Regions from separate parts of the Desulfosporosinus sp. FKA genome, predicted to be linked through region 4. Evidence: riboswitches for the same ligand, from Rfam matches in the RefSeq annotation. Region 4 holds a riboswitch; each other region holds the start of a gene.
What was found. A riboswitch is a leader RNA that binds a small molecule or an ion and turns the genes downstream of it on or off. The one in region 4 is predicted to bind cobalamin.
Positions count from the first base shown of each region.

Region 1: linked by a shared signal. The riboswitch ahead of B5771_RS01085 (HoxN/HupN/NixA family nickel/cobalt transporter) and the one ahead of purF (amidophosphoribosyltransferase) in region 4 are both predicted to bind cobalamin.
Region 2: linked by a shared signal. The riboswitch ahead of cbiE (precorrin-6y C5,15-methyltransferase (decarboxylating) subunit CbiE) and the one ahead of purF (amidophosphoribosyltransferase) in region 4 are both predicted to bind cobalamin.
Region 3: linked by a shared signal. The riboswitch ahead of B5771_RS19110 (ABC transporter ATP-binding protein) and the one ahead of purF (amidophosphoribosyltransferase) in region 4 are both predicted to bind cobalamin.

Region 1 is NZ_NAHZ01000010.1:360-4,575, forward strand. It holds gene B5771_RS01075 (FadR/GntR family transcriptional regulator) at 1-516, opposite strand, end outside; gene B5771_RS01080 (metallophosphoesterase) at 582-1,733, opposite strand; cobalamin riboswitch at 1,833-2,024, shown strand; gene B5771_RS01085 (HoxN/HupN/NixA family nickel/cobalt transporter) at 2,150-3,172, shown strand; gene B5771_RS01090 (precorrin-6A/cobalt-precorrin-6A reductase) at 3,220-3,960, shown strand; gene B5771_RS01095 (SHOCT domain-containing protein) at 4,090-4,216, opposite strand, start outside.
Region 2 is NZ_NAHZ01000022.1:52,369-56,584, reverse strand. It holds gene cobM (precorrin-4 C(11)-methyltransferase) at 1-120, opposite strand, end outside; gene cobI (precorrin-2 C(20)-methyltransferase) at 107-838, opposite strand; gene cbiE (precorrin-6y C5,15-methyltransferase (decarboxylating) subunit CbiE) at 835-2,076, opposite strand; cobalamin riboswitch at 2,209-2,389, opposite strand; gene B5771_RS06485 (YtxH domain-containing protein) at 2,737-3,165, shown strand; gene cbiD (cobalt-precorrin-5B (C(1))-methyltransferase CbiD) at 3,346-4,216, opposite strand, start outside.
Region 3 is NZ_NAHZ01000032.1:472,029-476,244, reverse strand. It holds gene B5771_RS19120 (Uma2 family endonuclease) at 246-827, shown strand; gene B5771_RS19115 (hypothetical protein) at 833-1,027, shown strand; cobalamin riboswitch at 1,835-2,011, shown strand; gene B5771_RS19110 (ABC transporter ATP-binding protein) at 2,086-3,630, shown strand; gene B5771_RS19105 (energy-coupling factor transporter transmembrane component T) at 3,605-4,216, shown strand, end outside.
Region 4 is NZ_NAHZ01000023.1:13,979-18,194, reverse strand. It holds gene B5771_RS06830 (sugar phosphate isomerase/epimerase family protein) at 1-537, opposite strand, end outside; gene B5771_RS06825 (MurR/RpiR family transcriptional regulator) at 779-1,615, shown strand; cobalamin riboswitch at 1,709-1,882, shown strand; gene purF (amidophosphoribosyltransferase) at 2,010-3,410, shown strand; gene thiC (phosphomethylpyrimidine synthase ThiC) at 3,471-4,216, shown strand, end outside.

The DNA.
Region 1 (4,216 bases), on a different contig from region 4:
GATAGCTTGATAAAGAACAGGCATCAGTTGATTCATAAACTCATTATGGGTCGCTTTAGCAATGGCTTGATGAAAGGCCTGTTCTACTTCAGTTCGATCTTCTTTTTTAATGATCAGTTCTTCTTCTAACTTGCCATAATACAAAATTCGCTCAAGTTCTTTATCAGTTGCACGTTTTGCGGCATAATAAGCCGATTGCGGTTCAAAAATGAGCCGCATTTCGTAGAGATCTTGGATATCTGGTTTAAATGCAGAAAGCTCTTTTAAGCCATATGCCTTGTTCAAATCCAGGTTGTCTTTGACATAAGTTCCTTTACCACGCTGGATTTCCAAAACATTATGAGCAATTAAGATGCGAATAGCTTCTCGCAGTGTCGTACGACTCACTTGTAATTTTCCTGCAAGCTCATTCTCATTGGGAAGCTTATCACCTGCTGAAAATTTTTTGTCGATAGTAATCATTGCCAGGATGTCTTCCGCGACATCCTCCACTAAGCTTCTGCCTTCCCTAGCCATCATCTGCCTCCTTTTCAGAAAAATCCGGTCATCTGCCAAGAAACTTCATTCAGTTAACAACTGGACTACTTAAACTTAATAGTGATATCTACAATTTCAGGTGTATTTCCCAACCTAATTGGCGGGCCCCACGTTCCATATCCTGAGGAAACGATGAGTTGAAAGTTTCCTTTTTTAAGGTAGCCCCAATCGTCTTCAAAGATTCGGCGAGTAATTAAGCGAATCGGAAACAACTGTCCTGCATGAGTATGCCCTGATAGCTGTAGGTCAACCCCTTGCTGAACAGGTTCCTCCAATTGTAATGGTTGATGATCCATAACGATAATAGGCAGAGAGTGATTAACTCCCTGAAGCAAGGTCTGTAGAGATTTTCTCTGAACCCCATTATAACGAGCTCCGGATCGATCATCTCTGCCAACTAAATAGAAACTTCCATCGATTTCCTGACTGCTGTCCTTCAAAACTCTTACACCTGCTGCCTCCAAATATTTGACGGCTTCTTCAGCATTTCCTCCAATATACTCATGATTGCCCAACACGGCAAAGGCCCCGTACTGAGCTTTCAATTTTTCAAAGGCTTCCGTCATTTCCTGCTTATTAACCGCTTCAACATTCTCGTCAAATACGTCGCCCGCAAACAGTACAAGGTCAGGCTGCAATTGATTGATCATCCCAACCATCTTAGTAAGATAACTATTATGAATGATCGTACCGAGATGGATATCCGATACCATCACAACATGCAATTGTTTCAGCGAGCCCGCCTGTTTGGCTATTGTAATATCATAATGATTTATGCGCGGGTTTCGCGCATTCCAGGCCCCGTAGCCTACAATTCCCAGCACAAGAACGAAGATCGCCAATCCGAAAGCCGGATTTAGACCCTCCTTCAGAGGAATAAGATGAAAACTATAGTTTACTAAACGCATGAGATCGATGGCAGCAATGATTAATAAAAAGTAAAACATAAAGGCCATCCAATAGGCCCCAATGAGATTTAACCCTTCGTAAAGCCCCTGCGGCAGATATTTTTGCAAAAAGCGGGCAATTAAATAGGACAATGAAATCAGCCCAAAAACAAGCCAATAAACTTTTAGAGGAATAAAGGGGACATAGCTAAATAAAGCTTGCCAGCCACGCAGGCCGATATAATAATTAATTCCTCCATAGACAAGAAAGAAAACAACTCCTATTAGAATGAAAAACGGATTAATCATTTAAACACTTTCACCCCCGATTTTATAACTATAACACAAGGTTTACATTTAATGAACTTGCTGTACAAAATCACTTCATTCATGTTATTATTAGAATTAACTAAATAGTTAGGAATAAGTGATCCCTTCCTGAGGGAAAAGGATTGAAAAGGAAAGTCAGTTAAAGGCTGACGCGGTGCCCGCCACTGTAAAAGGGAATCAATTCACACAATGTCACTGGGACAAACCTGGGAAGACGTGAGTTGATAATGATCTTGAGCCAGGAGACCTGCTTATTCTTAAGCCAAACTACCTACGGGAATGTTAGGGGGTATATATTTGTATTATCTTTAAGCCCTTCTCTTAGGAGACGGGCTTTTCGTTTTGTCTGACGCGGTTGAACAATGCAATGAATTACTTATTAGGAGAGAGAGACTATGAATAACGCCGCCAAAGATATTTGGGATCGTCACCGCTGGCTTCCTTATGGAGTTTCTGTGACTGGTATACACTTGCTAGGTATAATCATGCTGCTATTAAATTTAAAACAATTTCCTCAGTTACTGGGATTTGCTTTTCTCGCCTATACCTTAGGCCTGCGTCATGCCTTTGATGCGGACCATATTGCGGCCATAGACAATACAGTTCGCAAAATGATTCAACAAGAACAAGACCCTATGGGGGTCGGCTTTTTCTTCTCGATTGGTCATTCAACCGTTGTCTGTATCATGTCCATCATTACTGCTGTTTCTATGCATTGGGCACAACAAAACATCCCCCAAATACAAAATTTCGCCAGTATAATAGGAACCGCAGTTGCCGGAGGATTTCTTTTGCTTATAGGACTGTTTAATCTTTACATTTGGTTTGATATCTTTGGCTTTTTCAAGAGAATGCGTCAAGGTGAATTTGACGAAGAAAACCTTGACGAACTTTTATTGAATCGAGGATTCGTAAGCCGTTTTTTTAAACCCCTCTATCGATTTATAAATAAAAGCTGGCATGTTTATCCTTTAGGCTTTCTCTTCGGGCTTAGTTTTGATACAGCTTCGGAAGTTGCTTTACTGGCCATTTCTGCTACACTCGGTACTAAAGGCATGCCCATGACAGCAATTCTTTCTCTGCCTGTTATATTTGCTGCAGGCATGAGTTTGATGGATACAGCAGACGGGGTTTTTATGACGACAGCATATCATTGGGCTTTTTCTACCCCTCTGCGCAAAATTTATTATAATCTTTCGGTTACAGGTTTATCGGTTATTGCCGCCCTCGTCATTGGTATTATTGAACTTGCTCAGATACTCTCAACCAAGCTGGGTTATCATAGCAGTTTTTGGGTCTGGATCCAAAGTCTCAACTTTGGTTCTATCGGTTACATACTTGTCGGTCTTTTTGTTATTACTTGGGCAGTTTCCTATATCATATGGAAAGTTATGGATTTAGAAAATTGCCTGAATTAATTCCCCTTCGCGCTATTGCTATTGATCACTAACGGAGGTTAACAAACATGATCATTCTTTTGGGGGAATCTGCAGCAGCACGTGAATTAAATACACAGCTAACCGCTAGAAAAATTGATGTTATTCAGAGACAATACTGGTCTGAAGAAACTCCCCTGCCATCTCATCCAGCATTAGTTATTGATGCAAGTCACCCTTCTGTGAGCAGTAAATTTACTGCTTTACGACGTCGGTGCGAGGAACTGAACATTCCTTTTATCCGCTTAGAGCGGCCGGAAACTAAAGTTCCCTCCAGCCCTTTAATTTTCCCTGTCTACCATTGGGAAGAAGCTCTAGTCCTGCTTGAGCAACGTATTAACACCTTGCGCAAGCTAAAAGACCGGACAATTACCGTCTTTATTACAACAGGAAGCCATCAGCTTCAATCAATTACCAGTAGTTCTTTTGCCCAATCAGTGCGTCTCGTGGCAAGAATTTTACCCGAAGGGCATTTAGTGCAAAAATGTCGGGAAGCCGGTTTACATCCCCGGGATATTGTGGCAATGCAAGGCCCATTTTCCAAAGAAATTAATAAAGCCCTTTTTAAGTTTTATGGCGCAGATATTGTTCTAACACGCGACAGTGGTCTCGCCGGAGGGACAGACACAAAGATTTCGGCAGCTTTAGAGCTTGGTTTGGATATAGTTCTGGTCAGAAAAGCAAAAACCAATAATGGTTTAACCGTAAACAGCCCTCAAGAATTACTTAATTGGCTGGATCAAAAATTTTCCAATCACGCACTCACTTGAAAGCCCTGCTTCTCTGAGCCTTAGCGAAAGCGAACCGTTGCTTGACAGAATAACAAAATCGGTCTGCCAATGATTATCCATCAGCAGGCCGATTTGTAATGTGATGCTTCTTTTTTGACAAACCAAATACTAGCGGCTTTCCAAATCTTGTTTTTTGCTTTGGAATTCAGCGGAATCAATCTCTCCTCGTGCATAACGTTCACGCAGTATATCCAGGGCGCTATTATGGGTGCTAAATCCCTGAGACTGAACTCTT
Region 2 (4,216 bases), on a different contig from region 4:
GGCGTAAATGACCCGATCTGCTCTCTCCAAAGCCCGGGACCCTTTGAGGGTGATCAGTTCCGGATCTCCCGGACCCGCACCCACAAAGATAACTTCTCCCTTTGGTTTATTTTCGCTCACCGTTTTCCCTCCCTAATAAATTCTTTTTCACCAGGAGCAGACTAAGGTAATCGATCTTAGTGGATTGGAAATCTTCCGGTTTCGGTTCCCAGCAGATTTGCTCCCCGGACTGACCTAAACGTGTGAGTAAAACAGCTTTTCGATCTCGCTCTTGGAGAAGGTTGAGAATTTCCGGAAGCCTGCGCGAAACTTTCATCAATACCAAATTGGGAAAATCAAGATATTGGCCAACGTCTTCCGTACTCGGCAGGACCACTAAGGGCTCATCTCCCGTAGCAAGCGGCAAATTGATTTTCGCGGCCGCGGCTGCCATGGCTGTAATACCAGGAACAGTCGTAATTAATTCGGACGGTAATTGCTCTTGGAGAAGGTTCAGCAGATAACTGTAAGTACTATATAAGGAGGGATCGCCTAACGTAATAAAGGCGATTGATTTGCCCTGCTTCAGCTCCTGTAAGAGCATTTCTGCTCCGTCCCGCCAGGCCTTGGCTAAAACTTCCTGATCAGCCGTCATGGGCATTTCCAATTCCAGCAAACGAGCATTAGCAGGACAGTGGACTTTAGCAATGTCCCAAGCAACACTTTCTCTCTCCATTTTCGATTTGGGAATAGCCACCAAATCTACTGTTTGCAGGACTTCAACAGCTTGCAGAGTTAAGAGGCGAGGATCACCTGGCCCGACTCCGACTCCATAAAATTTACCCCATGTTGTTGTCATGATCTTACCCCTTTTCGTGCAGATAATATAAAGACAGGATTTAAGGCTTGGGCCATATGCAGATGATGAACAGGCTGCCAGCGGACAGCTTGAAGAGAAACAATATCAATATCCTGATAGTCCAGTTCTGAAAGTAATTTTACTCCCTGAGACATGGTTTCAAGGGTGACGGCTGTAATGACGACCCTTCCCCCTTCAAGGAGCGGAACGTTTAATAAAATATCCTCCAGCCGCCCTTTACTTCCTCCAATGATACAGACATTAACCGGCGGAAGTTCCGGAAAAACATCGGGTGCGCTTCCGGGAATCAAACGAAGATTAGAAACACCAAACTTCTCCTGATTAGCAAGAATCAAGGCTTGAGCTTCGGGATTATGTTCAATAGCATAGACAACTCCCTCCGGAACTAAGCCGGCAGCTTCAATACTAATACTCCCAGTACCCGCCCCAATATCAACAATACTGTCAGATCTGGTAATTTGAGCTTTAGCGAGTACTTGAACTCGAATCTCTGACTTGGTCATAGGAACGTTTCCCCGCAAAAATTCCTGATCCGGTATCCCTATTCGTCCTCCGCGTACGTTATTCGCTGAATTCTTTGCCTGATCGTCGATCAGCGAAGTCAGCTCCGGATGCAAAATAAGAATTGCATTCTTCAAGGGGGCAGCTTCTTGAGCCAAATGATTGGCATCCATAGTTTGCCATAGCTCTTCGGGGTAAGCCAATGCATTCCCTACTGAAATATTTGGATTTTGTCCAAGATCAAGATAAAATTGGGCGACTCTTTGCGGAGTGTTCGACCCTCCGGTTAATACTCCCGTCAGACGCCTTATTTGAGTAGGAAGTACTGATAGATCTCGTCCGTGGACACTTACAAAATCAGCCTCTTGCCAAGGGAGTCCTGCCCGGGCAAAGGCAAATTGAAGAGAACTGATACCGGGGTAAACATCGATTTGCTCCCCGGGAAATTCTTTTTTTAATCTGGGCAAAAGGCTGAAAAAACCTGGATCACCCGAGACAAGAACGCCGATATCTTTCTTAGCCAATAAGGCCGTTCTAATGACCTCAAGGCTGGCCTTAAGGTCTCCTATTAAACAGTGTTGATCACCCAAAAAATCAGGAAAAAGCTTGAGAGCTCTAGATCCTCCAATTAAAACGTCACAGTTCATAGCCAAATCTCTAACGGCCGGCGGCAGCCATTCTGTTCTTCCGGGCCCGATTCCAATTACCTTTAACATTGATTACCCTTCTTCCATGGTTGACTAACGTTTGGCCAAAACCTGCCTTGGAACTTTGGGACAATTAAAAAAGAGCCTGAGCGGCTCGTATGGTTTATCCTTAATAAACACACACATCTCCTATCGCTCGTAGGACCGTGAATTACTTAAGGAAGGTTTTCTGACTTCAAATCATCATCCTCTTCCTTTATTCAAAACGGTTAAAGGAATGGAAGAGAACTCCTTGTTCACAGTGGCGGGACCGCGCCGGATTTTCACCGGCTTCCCCTTTTAAATCCTCGTTGACTGAGGAGCCTTAAGTACTTGTTATAAAATTATAAACCCTAAATGATGTTTCATTAAATAGATGTTTTATTATGTCATGTCATCTGATTATCTGAGTATTCTATAAGTATTAGCAAAATTCCTCTTTTCAAAATAATTTAAACTGATTTTTTCCATTTTCATTGATTAAAATCTATTTTATAGTTTATTTCTTAATTAGGCAATGTTAGCAATTAGTTTTAAGCCAATTTAAGCAGTTAAAAAAAATTCTCTTGTTAAGGGTATACCCTTATTATCCATTTTTGCTGTATTATACCATAATTTATTTAGCACTTCACTGACTCTTAAAGAATAAGATATTTTGCATAACGTGCAAAGAAAGGAGTTTATGATAATATGCCCGAAGGTAAAAAAACTGCGAGTATCGGCTCCGTCGCCATAGCGGCGCTTGTTGGCGGAGTGGCCGGCGCCTTTGTCGGTTTAATGGTCTCACCAAAGAGCGGGGAAGCATTACGTAAGGATATTCAAACAAAAGCAGGAAATCTTGCCGAACAAGTTCAAGACTGCACAGTTCAGCAAACAGAGGCTTTAAAAGAAACAGGCTCTAACCTGCTCGATAAGGGAAAGAAAATTAAAGAAGATCTTCAAGTCCTCTGGCAGGACTTGAAACCCAAAAAATTAAATTCCATTGACATTGCCCGCTCTTCTGCGGTAGATATTCAGGTGGACTCAGAATCCGAATCCGAAGCTGAAGATGTTACGTTCTCTTCTGAGTCGCCAACTGTTGAAACTTCAATTCAAGATGATATTGATACACTGCCCTAATATACACAAATCCTTACGTAGATTCCATAATAATCAAGAAGCCCTAAAATCGAGCACACGATTTTAGGGCTTCTCTTAACAAAGTGAACTCGTTCAGCTCAAACTGAACATCAGGACCAACCCCCACTTACAAGAAGTGGGGGTCTTAAAAACTGGATAAACGTATTTACTCTCAAGCCCTTAAATCTTACCAGCGTTCCAATGCTGTTTTTCAACGATCTCTCGAGCATTCATATCCCAGCCTACGGGCTGACCATTAAGTAAGGTCATGATGGCTCCCACTCGAAGACGGCCAAACGTAAAAGCTTGTGCCCGTTCGCTGGCCAGATGAGCTAAATGATGAAGCAATGCTTGGTGACCAAGGTTTAAGAGTTCTATAGCAGCTCCCTCCGTTGTGGGGAACTCTGCCAATGCTCTTAAGGTTTCGGCCTTAATTCCGGAGAGGGCAGCATGAGCCAGTAAAATTTCCGTCCGCGCATCAGCCACACGATTATGTGTGTGGAAGATACCTCCCGAAACTTTAATCAATTTGCCGATGTGGCCCAATAAAACGACATCTTCAATACCCCGGTAAACAGCTTCTTCCAAAAGGTAACCGACAAAATTGCTCATTTGAATAACGGCTTCTGTGGGAACATCAAAGCCTTCTGTCGCCACACGAAATCCATAATGTCCTGGAGTTAAAACAATTGCTTTATGCCCGTAGGCCACTGCCTGGTCTAACTCCGGTAAAATTGAGGTTTTGAAGGCTTCTTCGGACATGGGACGAACGATTCCACTCGTTCCCAGAATTGAAATCCCGCCCACAATACCCAGACGGGGGTTTAAAGTGCGTTTAGCAGTCTCTTCACCACCCGGAACTTCAATGGTGATTTCAAGTTCTTCCTGAGGAAAAACTTCCCGTACTGCTTCGCGTATCATTCGTCTGGGGACCGAGTTAATAGCCTTTTCACCTGCAGGTTGATCCAAACCTTTTTTAGTAACTGTGCCCACACCTTGTCCACCCCGAATATGAACCTCTCCTTGAGCCGCAAGCATGCGTACGAAGACA
Region 3 (4,216 bases), on a different contig from region 4:
CTATGGGTACTGATCCTAAGCTGGAGTTGAGTGTGAAATAAAAGCAACATAGAAGGAAATTAAAGAAAATTGGAGAAGATATGGGTTGGTGGTAAAAGTTGGAGAGTGAATTAATGTTTAGGGTACTGGGCGTTACGATAGTCTCTACTTCTGGAGTTCGGAAGATGGGTTGGAGCAGGTAAAAATAATTTGTTTGGATTAGGTCAGTTGGATTTTGTCAGTGTGATTTAAGGAGGATTGCTATTGTGGTGAATATAGCGAATCAGCAAAATAAAATTTACAACTATAAAGATTATTTAAATTGGTCTGATGATCGAATTGAGTTAATTGAAGGGCAAATTTATGCAATGACTCCGGCACCTTCTCGACTTCATCAAAAAGTATTAGGAAATTTGTTTTTTCAAATTAAAGGTTATTTGCAAGATAAGAATTGTGATGTTTATATTGCACCCTTTGATGTTCGCTTAAAGGAAAAAGATGAAAACAAGGATGAAGAAATAACTACCGTTGTTCAACCGGATTTAGTCATCGTTTGTGATCCTTCGAAGTTGGATGACAGGGGATGTAACGGAAGTCCGGACCTTATTGTTGAAGTGGTCTCCCCTTCAACAGCTTCAATGGATTACATACGCAAATTAGAACTCTATGAGAAGTTTGGAGTTAAAGAGTATTGGATTGTTCAGCCGATAGATCAAGTTATGATGGCTTATCGATTAAATACTTATGGAAACTATGAGCGAGCTAAGATTTACGATAAGACGGGTAGCGTGCGGATAGAGGTTTTGGAGGGGTTGGAAGTGGATTTGTTGATGATGTTTGAGAAGTAAATAACGTGGAAAGAAAATTAATGAGGATTGAGATTGATCTGGATGACGTGGGTGTGGTTAATTATGTTAAATTCGAAAAGCTAATCGCTATCGTCGGCTTAAATGATTATGTAGAATTCGATGAGGCTCCGTTCCCGATGCGATGCGAGGCAAAGCTGAGCTCGATCAGATTATCTAAATTTATCCGTTTAACCCATTAAAATGTGTTGTATACTACAGTCTCTCGGAATTAAGGGGGCGTAAATTACAGAAACGTAGCCAAAAGCCCACGGTTTTAATCGTGGGATGAAGGCGGCTTCGTAATTTCATGTAAATGTAAATGTCTTAGCACTATGATAAACTAGTATTAGTTTGATCTTTGAAAACTGGATAGAGTAAGAGGTTCTGATAGCTAATGCGTCTATCAGGTAAAACTCTATGTGTCGTCAAGAAAAAAGACGTTAAAACGATCGTTTTCAAAGAAACTGTGGTAGCTGGTAACAGGCTATCAGCCTAGAGTACCATTGTGTACTGCTCTAGGACGGGCTAATGGCATAGCCCTGAACTTGGGGTCATACTCCGATAGCAGAAATGTACTTCGGTTTAATCACCCAAGAATCCCATCGGCTTTAGCCGTGGGAGTGTCAAAAATACAGGCAAATGGAACTGAAAGCTAAATATTGATTTTGCACAGAAACCTAATTGAGAGTGGACGGTCACGCCACTGTTCGGAGCCAGCAGAGGCATCATAACCGCTATCACTGCTTACTTTTAGAAGGTGAAACGAGGGGAGATACAAGTGATTCGACAGAGAAGCGTAAGCGAGGAGAGCGAGTTTAGATTAAATATAGGCTTCAGCTATGGCTTTCTTTCCACATTGTCCGAAAGGCTTAGATGTTGACACAGAGGAACCGTCCCCCTGTGTCTCTTTTGCGAAGTGAATTGCCTAATTGAGGCTTCTAGAAGTCAATAAATTCATTTGACAAACTAAACAAACTATTTTATTATTCTTATAGTTAACACAATTAAATAAAAAATTTTTTATAGGTGCCTCAAATCGAGGATAATAGGGAACCAGGTAAAAATCCTGGACGGACCCACCACTGTAGTTAGACGTTGAAAATGTACATATGCCACTGGGTAACTGGGAAGGCGTACATTTGAGTCTATAAGTCAGGAGACCTGCCTATAAAATAATGCAAAGAGGACAAAGGTAAAGTTCTAGCTTTTTTTAAGCTAGAACTTTTTTGTTCTTAGTCAAAATTACGGGGAGATTGCTATGGAAGTAATTGCCAAAATTAGAATTGAGAAACTCAAGTTTCCGAATAATGAGAAGCCGGTACTTAAAAACATTAATTTAGAAATTAAGCAAGGAGATTTCATCGTCATTACCGGGGGGGTGGCCTCGGGAAAATCAGCATTATTACACGTCATAACAGGTGCGATTCCTCATTACCATAACGCAGAATTAACAGGAACCGTAACAATTATGGGGCAAGATATTAAAGAAATGCCTCTCAATAGAATGTCGGACTATATGGGATACATGATGCAGGAGCCCGATAATCAAATCATTAGTTTAGATGTCTACGAGAACGTTGCCTTCGGACTCGAAAATCAAGAACTTCCTTCTGCACAAATTGAGCAGGTTGTAAAAAATGCGCTGGAGTTTGTGGGCTTGCGTGGTTACGAAGAAAGACAAACTTCGTCTCTTTCAGGCGGGCAGGCCCAGCGCGTTGTTTTAGCGGGAGTATTAGCCCTCAAAGTTCCGATTCTAATTCTTGATCAACCGACTGCCGAACTGGACCCACAAGGCCGCCAGGAGATATATAAGAGGCTGGGGGAGTTAAATGAAACTCAGAATCTCACGATAGTTTTGGTTATGGACCGGATTGAAGAAGTGCTTAATTATGCTAACAGAGTTTTAATGCTTAAAGACGGTGAAATTAGTAAAGCTTACTCACCCAGGGAATATTACTGGGCCCAAATCAAGTACCGGAAAGAACTGCTCAGAGATAGCAGGCATTATACTCTTGACAGTAATAAACCCAGGGAGAGCATAGCTAAAATCAGTAATGTTTCTTTTCTGTACAATAATCAATTGCCTGGTTGTGAAGAAATTAATTTAGAAGTTTATAGGGGCGATTTTTTATCAGTCGTCGGTTTAAATGGTTCAGGCAAATCGACGTTGGCGAAATTGCTTATCGGTTTGCTAAAGCCTGCTATGGGTGAAATTCGCTTGTTTGATCAGATAATTGCTAAAAGAAACTTGAGCAAGATTTTGGCACGTGTCGGATTTTTATTTCAAAACCCAGACCATCAGATCTTTGCCAGCACAGTGGAGGAAGAGGTGGGCTTTTCCTTAAAGCTAAGGGGTGAACGAAATGATAATCTAAATCAGAAAGTTGATGAATGTTTGCAATTCGTAGGACTGGCGGATTACAAGGAAATGCATCCCCAGCGTCTAAGCCGTGGTCAGCGTCAACTTCTGGCATTAGCCTCGATACTTGCCGGTGATCCGGAGTTCATTATTACTGATGAGCCTACATCTGGCCTGGATGAGAACCAAGGTTACATGATCATGGAGAAACTCTATGACTTAGCGAATAACGGCAAAACCATTCTGTTGATTACCCATGATCTGGCCATGGCAAAAGACTATTCAAACCGCTTAGTTGCCTTATATAAGCATCGCATCAGGCTGGATATTGAGACAAAAGACATACAGCGACATTGTGAGGAACTGAAAGCTATTGGCCTGAATTTCCCAAACACTGTTACTTTCAAGGAGGTTTATGATGACACTGGCACTTCCGAAGTTTGATCCCCGTACTAAGCTTGTTTGGTATAGTTTGATGATTTACTTTTCATTGTTAAGTCAAACTGCTGCTCAATTAGGAATCACTTTACTGGGATGTATTATTTCCTCGTTAATTCTAAGTGGTTCATTTAAACACTCTAAGGCTATGGTCATCATTCTTTTGCTTTTGGGACTTCAGATCTTGATTATTCAGTTGCTGTTTTGCCGGGAAGGTACTTTGGTCTATCAATGGGGTATCTTTAAAATCTACAGTGATGCTCTGCCGCTGGCGATTACCGGCATACTGAAAGCGACACTTATTTTCTATGCCAGTCTACAGTTCTTTACCTCTGCTTCAGCTCAAGACTTTACCCTGATGCTCATAAAATTTAGAATTCCTTATCGTTTTGCCATGCTGGTGGGATTAGGTGTTCGTTTTTTGCCCCTTATGAAAGAAGAATACCAGTCGATTATCGACAGCCAGCGAACCAGGGGCCTTAAAATGGATAGCGTTTGGGATGATCTGAAAGCAATTATTCCAACATTCCTGCCCTTTTTGTATCGCGCTGTTCGTCGCTCAACGGAAATAGCCTTAGCTATGGAGTTAAGA
Region 4 (4,216 bases):
CTGATCGCAATGGGCAATATCCAGAGTATAGAAAAATTCATTAAATAAATTTCCTGTCAGTTGTTTTAAAGCTTCGATGGAAACAACAAATTCTTTCTTGGCTTTTTCCATGATTTCCAGGGAAACATTGACATGACGTTCTTTTGCATACCTTGAGATTTCAACTAGAGAATTCCGTAGGCGTTCGTAATAAACTTCAGGCTCTGTATCTAGGGTTCTTTTTCCGGGATGCACAGTAATTTCAAATCCTCCTAATGTTGCTGTTAAATCAATTCCCTTTAGCGTCTCTCTAATTGAGGCTTCTCTTATCTCATCATTTAGGGATGCCAAATTCAGATCCCAACTAAAGCTATGTACCATAGTCTTGAGCGGATAAATACTAAGCATCTTTACAAAATCTTTTACAGAATATCCCTTGACAGCAAACTGCTGAGCCCAAAATTCAACTCCAGCAAAACCGTTTTCATAAGCTGTTCGAAAAAGATCTTCCAAAGAAGCAGGCCACATAAGTGTGGATGAAAAATATAGTTCTGGCATTGAATTATTTTCCTTTCTATTCTAAAACTGACTCGATTTTAGCATAGAAGTATTATGGTAGAATTACGGGATTGTAAATACTAAGTAAAACATTTCATAATAGCGAATTTGAAATATTAATTTCAGTTTTGACTGCTTTAAGTATATAATTCTAAAAGAGTGCTGCGAAACCTCAAAACGCGTTTGAGTCTCTCTCTCTCTATCTATTAATAATCTCTAAACTACGCAGGAGGAAAATACAATGTTGGACAATATATTTCAAGAAAATAAAAAACATTTCTCTAGCTCTGATCACCGTATTATGGATTGTTTATTGCGCAATAAAAACGAGCTCCAATATATCACCACTGAAGAATTGATCGTGAAATCAGGCATCAGTGCATCGACCGTTTCCCGCTTTTGGAAAAAGATTGGATTTAAGGATATAAAGGAATTTAAGAGATATTTGCGCGATAATATATGTTCAACACCTGCGTCCAAAATATCTGTTACACTCCGACAATGGAATGAGAAGGATTTTAACATTCATGATTTTATGTCACGGTATTATTATCATATTGAAAAGACTTTAGGAGAAGTGATGCCTGAAACTTTAAAAGAAGCGGCTGAATGCATAATTTCAGCACCCAAAATATATATATTTGCTCCAGATGGGTCGAGTGGCTTGGCTGAAATATTAATTTATCGTCTTAATCGCTTTGGTATTGAATTTCTTCTTCTCAAGGGCGGCTCTGCTCTTTATGAATCACTTGTTAATTTTTCCGCAAATGACCTCGTTATAATGTTCAGCTATTCCCGACTTTTATCTGAGGTAAAAATTCTCTTAAAGCACAGCAAAATAGCAGGTTACCACACTATTTTATTTACAGACTTAATGACCTCAGACTATCTGGAACTCGCCGACATAATTCTTTACAGTTATCGCGGAGAACCAAACGAGTATCATTCCATGATGTCACCTTTAGCGCTGCTTGATTTACTGATTTTAAAAATAGCACAACTGAAGGAGAACCCATTGGAAAAAATGAAGTATTTACAAGAACTTAGAGAAACGTATGGCAGCATTATTAAACGATAGCTTCAGAATGCCAATGCAGTTTTACTCACACCTTCTCCAAGTGAAACAATTTACACTTGACAGATTCTGTTTTCTTAAGTAATATCAACTGTAAATAAACATATTTTTACAGGTGCCCAATGAGGGAGAATAGGGAACCGGGTGCAAGTCCCGGACGGACCCGCCACTGTAATGGGGAGCTATTGCCGCAACCACTCCGTAGGGAGGAAGGGGGCAAGGAAGCTATGAACCAGAGTCAGGAGACCTGCCTGTAAATTCTATCTGTCGGCTTCGTGTTTAAGTCGATTTAGGTGAGGATGATGGAAAAATCCGCGCTCTTAGTGAGTTGCGGATTTTTTGTTTTAAACGGCTGCTAATTTTTAAAAGGTTACTGATTTCGAGGGAGGCGAAAAGAATGTTTCCGTGGGAACTTCATGACAAACCCCGTGACGAGTGTGGTGTTTTCGGTATTTACGCTCCAGGTAAGAGTGTTGCTCTGAAAACTTATTATGGACTTATTGCACTGCAGCATCGAGGAGAGGAAAGCGCAGGGATAGCCATTTCCGATGGGAAGGAACTTAGATTACATAAGAAAATGGGCTTGGTTACAGAAGTTTTTAATAAAGATCTTATTGAAAACTTAAAGGGAAATGCCGCCATTGGACATGTGAGATATTCAACCAGCTGTGATAGTTCGGAAGCAAACGCTCAACCTTTGGTTTATAAGGATGAACGGGGCAGTATCGCAGTAGCTCATAATGGCAACATAACCAATGCAAGTCAATTAAACAAGAGGTTGGCACCAGCGGGAGCAACTAAATCACTCAAGTTAGACAGTGCAGTTTTTTTGAGTTTTATAGAACATTACAGGAGTCTCCCGCTTAAGAAACTCTTGGAACGCTATCTGAATGACATATCAGGTTCCTACTCACTGGTCATGCTGACAGAAAACAGTCTAATCGGCTTGCGAGACCCCCATGGGATGCGCCCCTTATGCTTGGGTAAAATGAAAAATTCCGAAGTCGGTTATATGATAGCTTCGGAAACGTGCGCTATTGAGGCTGCAAACGGCGAAGTGATTCGGGAGATTAATCCCGGTGAGGGTGTGATAATCAACGAAGCGGGGATTGAGTTTATCCAAAACTGTTCGAGACGACGCCCATGCTTTTGCGTGTTTGAATACATTTATTTAGCACGTTCGGACAGTGTACTGGATGGCAGAACTGTGAATTCAGTCCGCAGAGATCTTGGCAGAGAGTTGGCCAGAGAGCATCCGATGGCTGGGGACGAAGTCATAGCCATTCCCGAGTCTGGTACGGCAATGGCTATGGGATACTCCGAGCAGCTTGGCCTGCCTTTCCGAGAAGGTTTGATTAGAAACAGGTACATGGGGAGGACGTTTATTAAACCTGAACAAACGGAACGAGAACGGGCTGTTAAGCTGAAATTTAATGTTCTTGGCGATGTGATTCGAGGGCAAAGGGTAGTTATTGTGGACGATTCCCTTGTTCGGGGAACCACCAGCCGCCAAATTGTCCAAATGTTCAGAGAAGCAGGCGCTAAAGAAGTGCATTTTCTGGCAGCGTCTCCGCCCTTACGCTTTCCTTGTTATTACGGTATCGATATTCCGTCCGTTGATGAGCTTGTTGCTGCGCAGCGGACTGTTGAAGAAGTTAGGCTTCAGATTGGAGCGGACAGCCTTTATTACCTTAGTCTGCCAGGAATGCTTCGAGTCCTGCAGCGGTCTGAAGAGCTTTGCACGGCGTGTTTTGATGGGGTATATCACGTGCCGGTTTTTAAACAGGAAACTGGTTAGATCGGCAAAGGGATTCAAAGAAAATCATTATATATTATCGGGAGGATGAGGAAGATAATGATGAGTTTGTTAACAAAAGCGCGTGAAGGAATAATAACACCTGAAATGGAGCAGGTGGCGGCTTGCGAAAACGTTGCACCGGAATTTATCAGGCAGGGAGTTGCTGAAGGAACTATTGTCATCCCTGGTAATATCAACCACAAGACTCTTGTTCCTGTAGGCATTGGGAAGGGACTGCGGACTAAGGTCAGTGCCAGTATCGGTCTTTACGGCAGCGAAGCCACCATAAGCGAAGAAATTGAAAAGGTCAAAACAGCCTTGGCAGCAGGTACGAATGCTCTCATGGATCTGAGTGTCAGCGGCGATATTGATACAATGCGTAAAGAAACCTTAAATTCTGCTTTCGTGCCGGTTGGAACACTGCCTGTTTATCAGGCAATAGCTGAAGCTGGGAAAAAGTACGGTTCGACTGTAAAAATGGATGTCGAGGAAATGTTTGAGGTCATTGAGAGGCATGCAGCCGATGGTGTTGATTTCCTGGCTTTGCACTGTGCAACGACTATGGAGGTTGTGGAACGGGCCAAGAAAGAAGGCCGCCTTGATCCCTTGGTAAGTTACGGAGGTACTCACTTAATCGGCTGGATGATTGCCAATCAATGTGAAAATCCTCTTTATGAACAATATGATCGGGTATTGGAAATTGCCAGGAAATATAACGCAACTCTCAGTCTGGCTGATGGGATGCGACCTGGTTGTCTGGCTGATTCTTTGGATGGAGCCCAGGTTCATGAATTGGTTATTTTAGG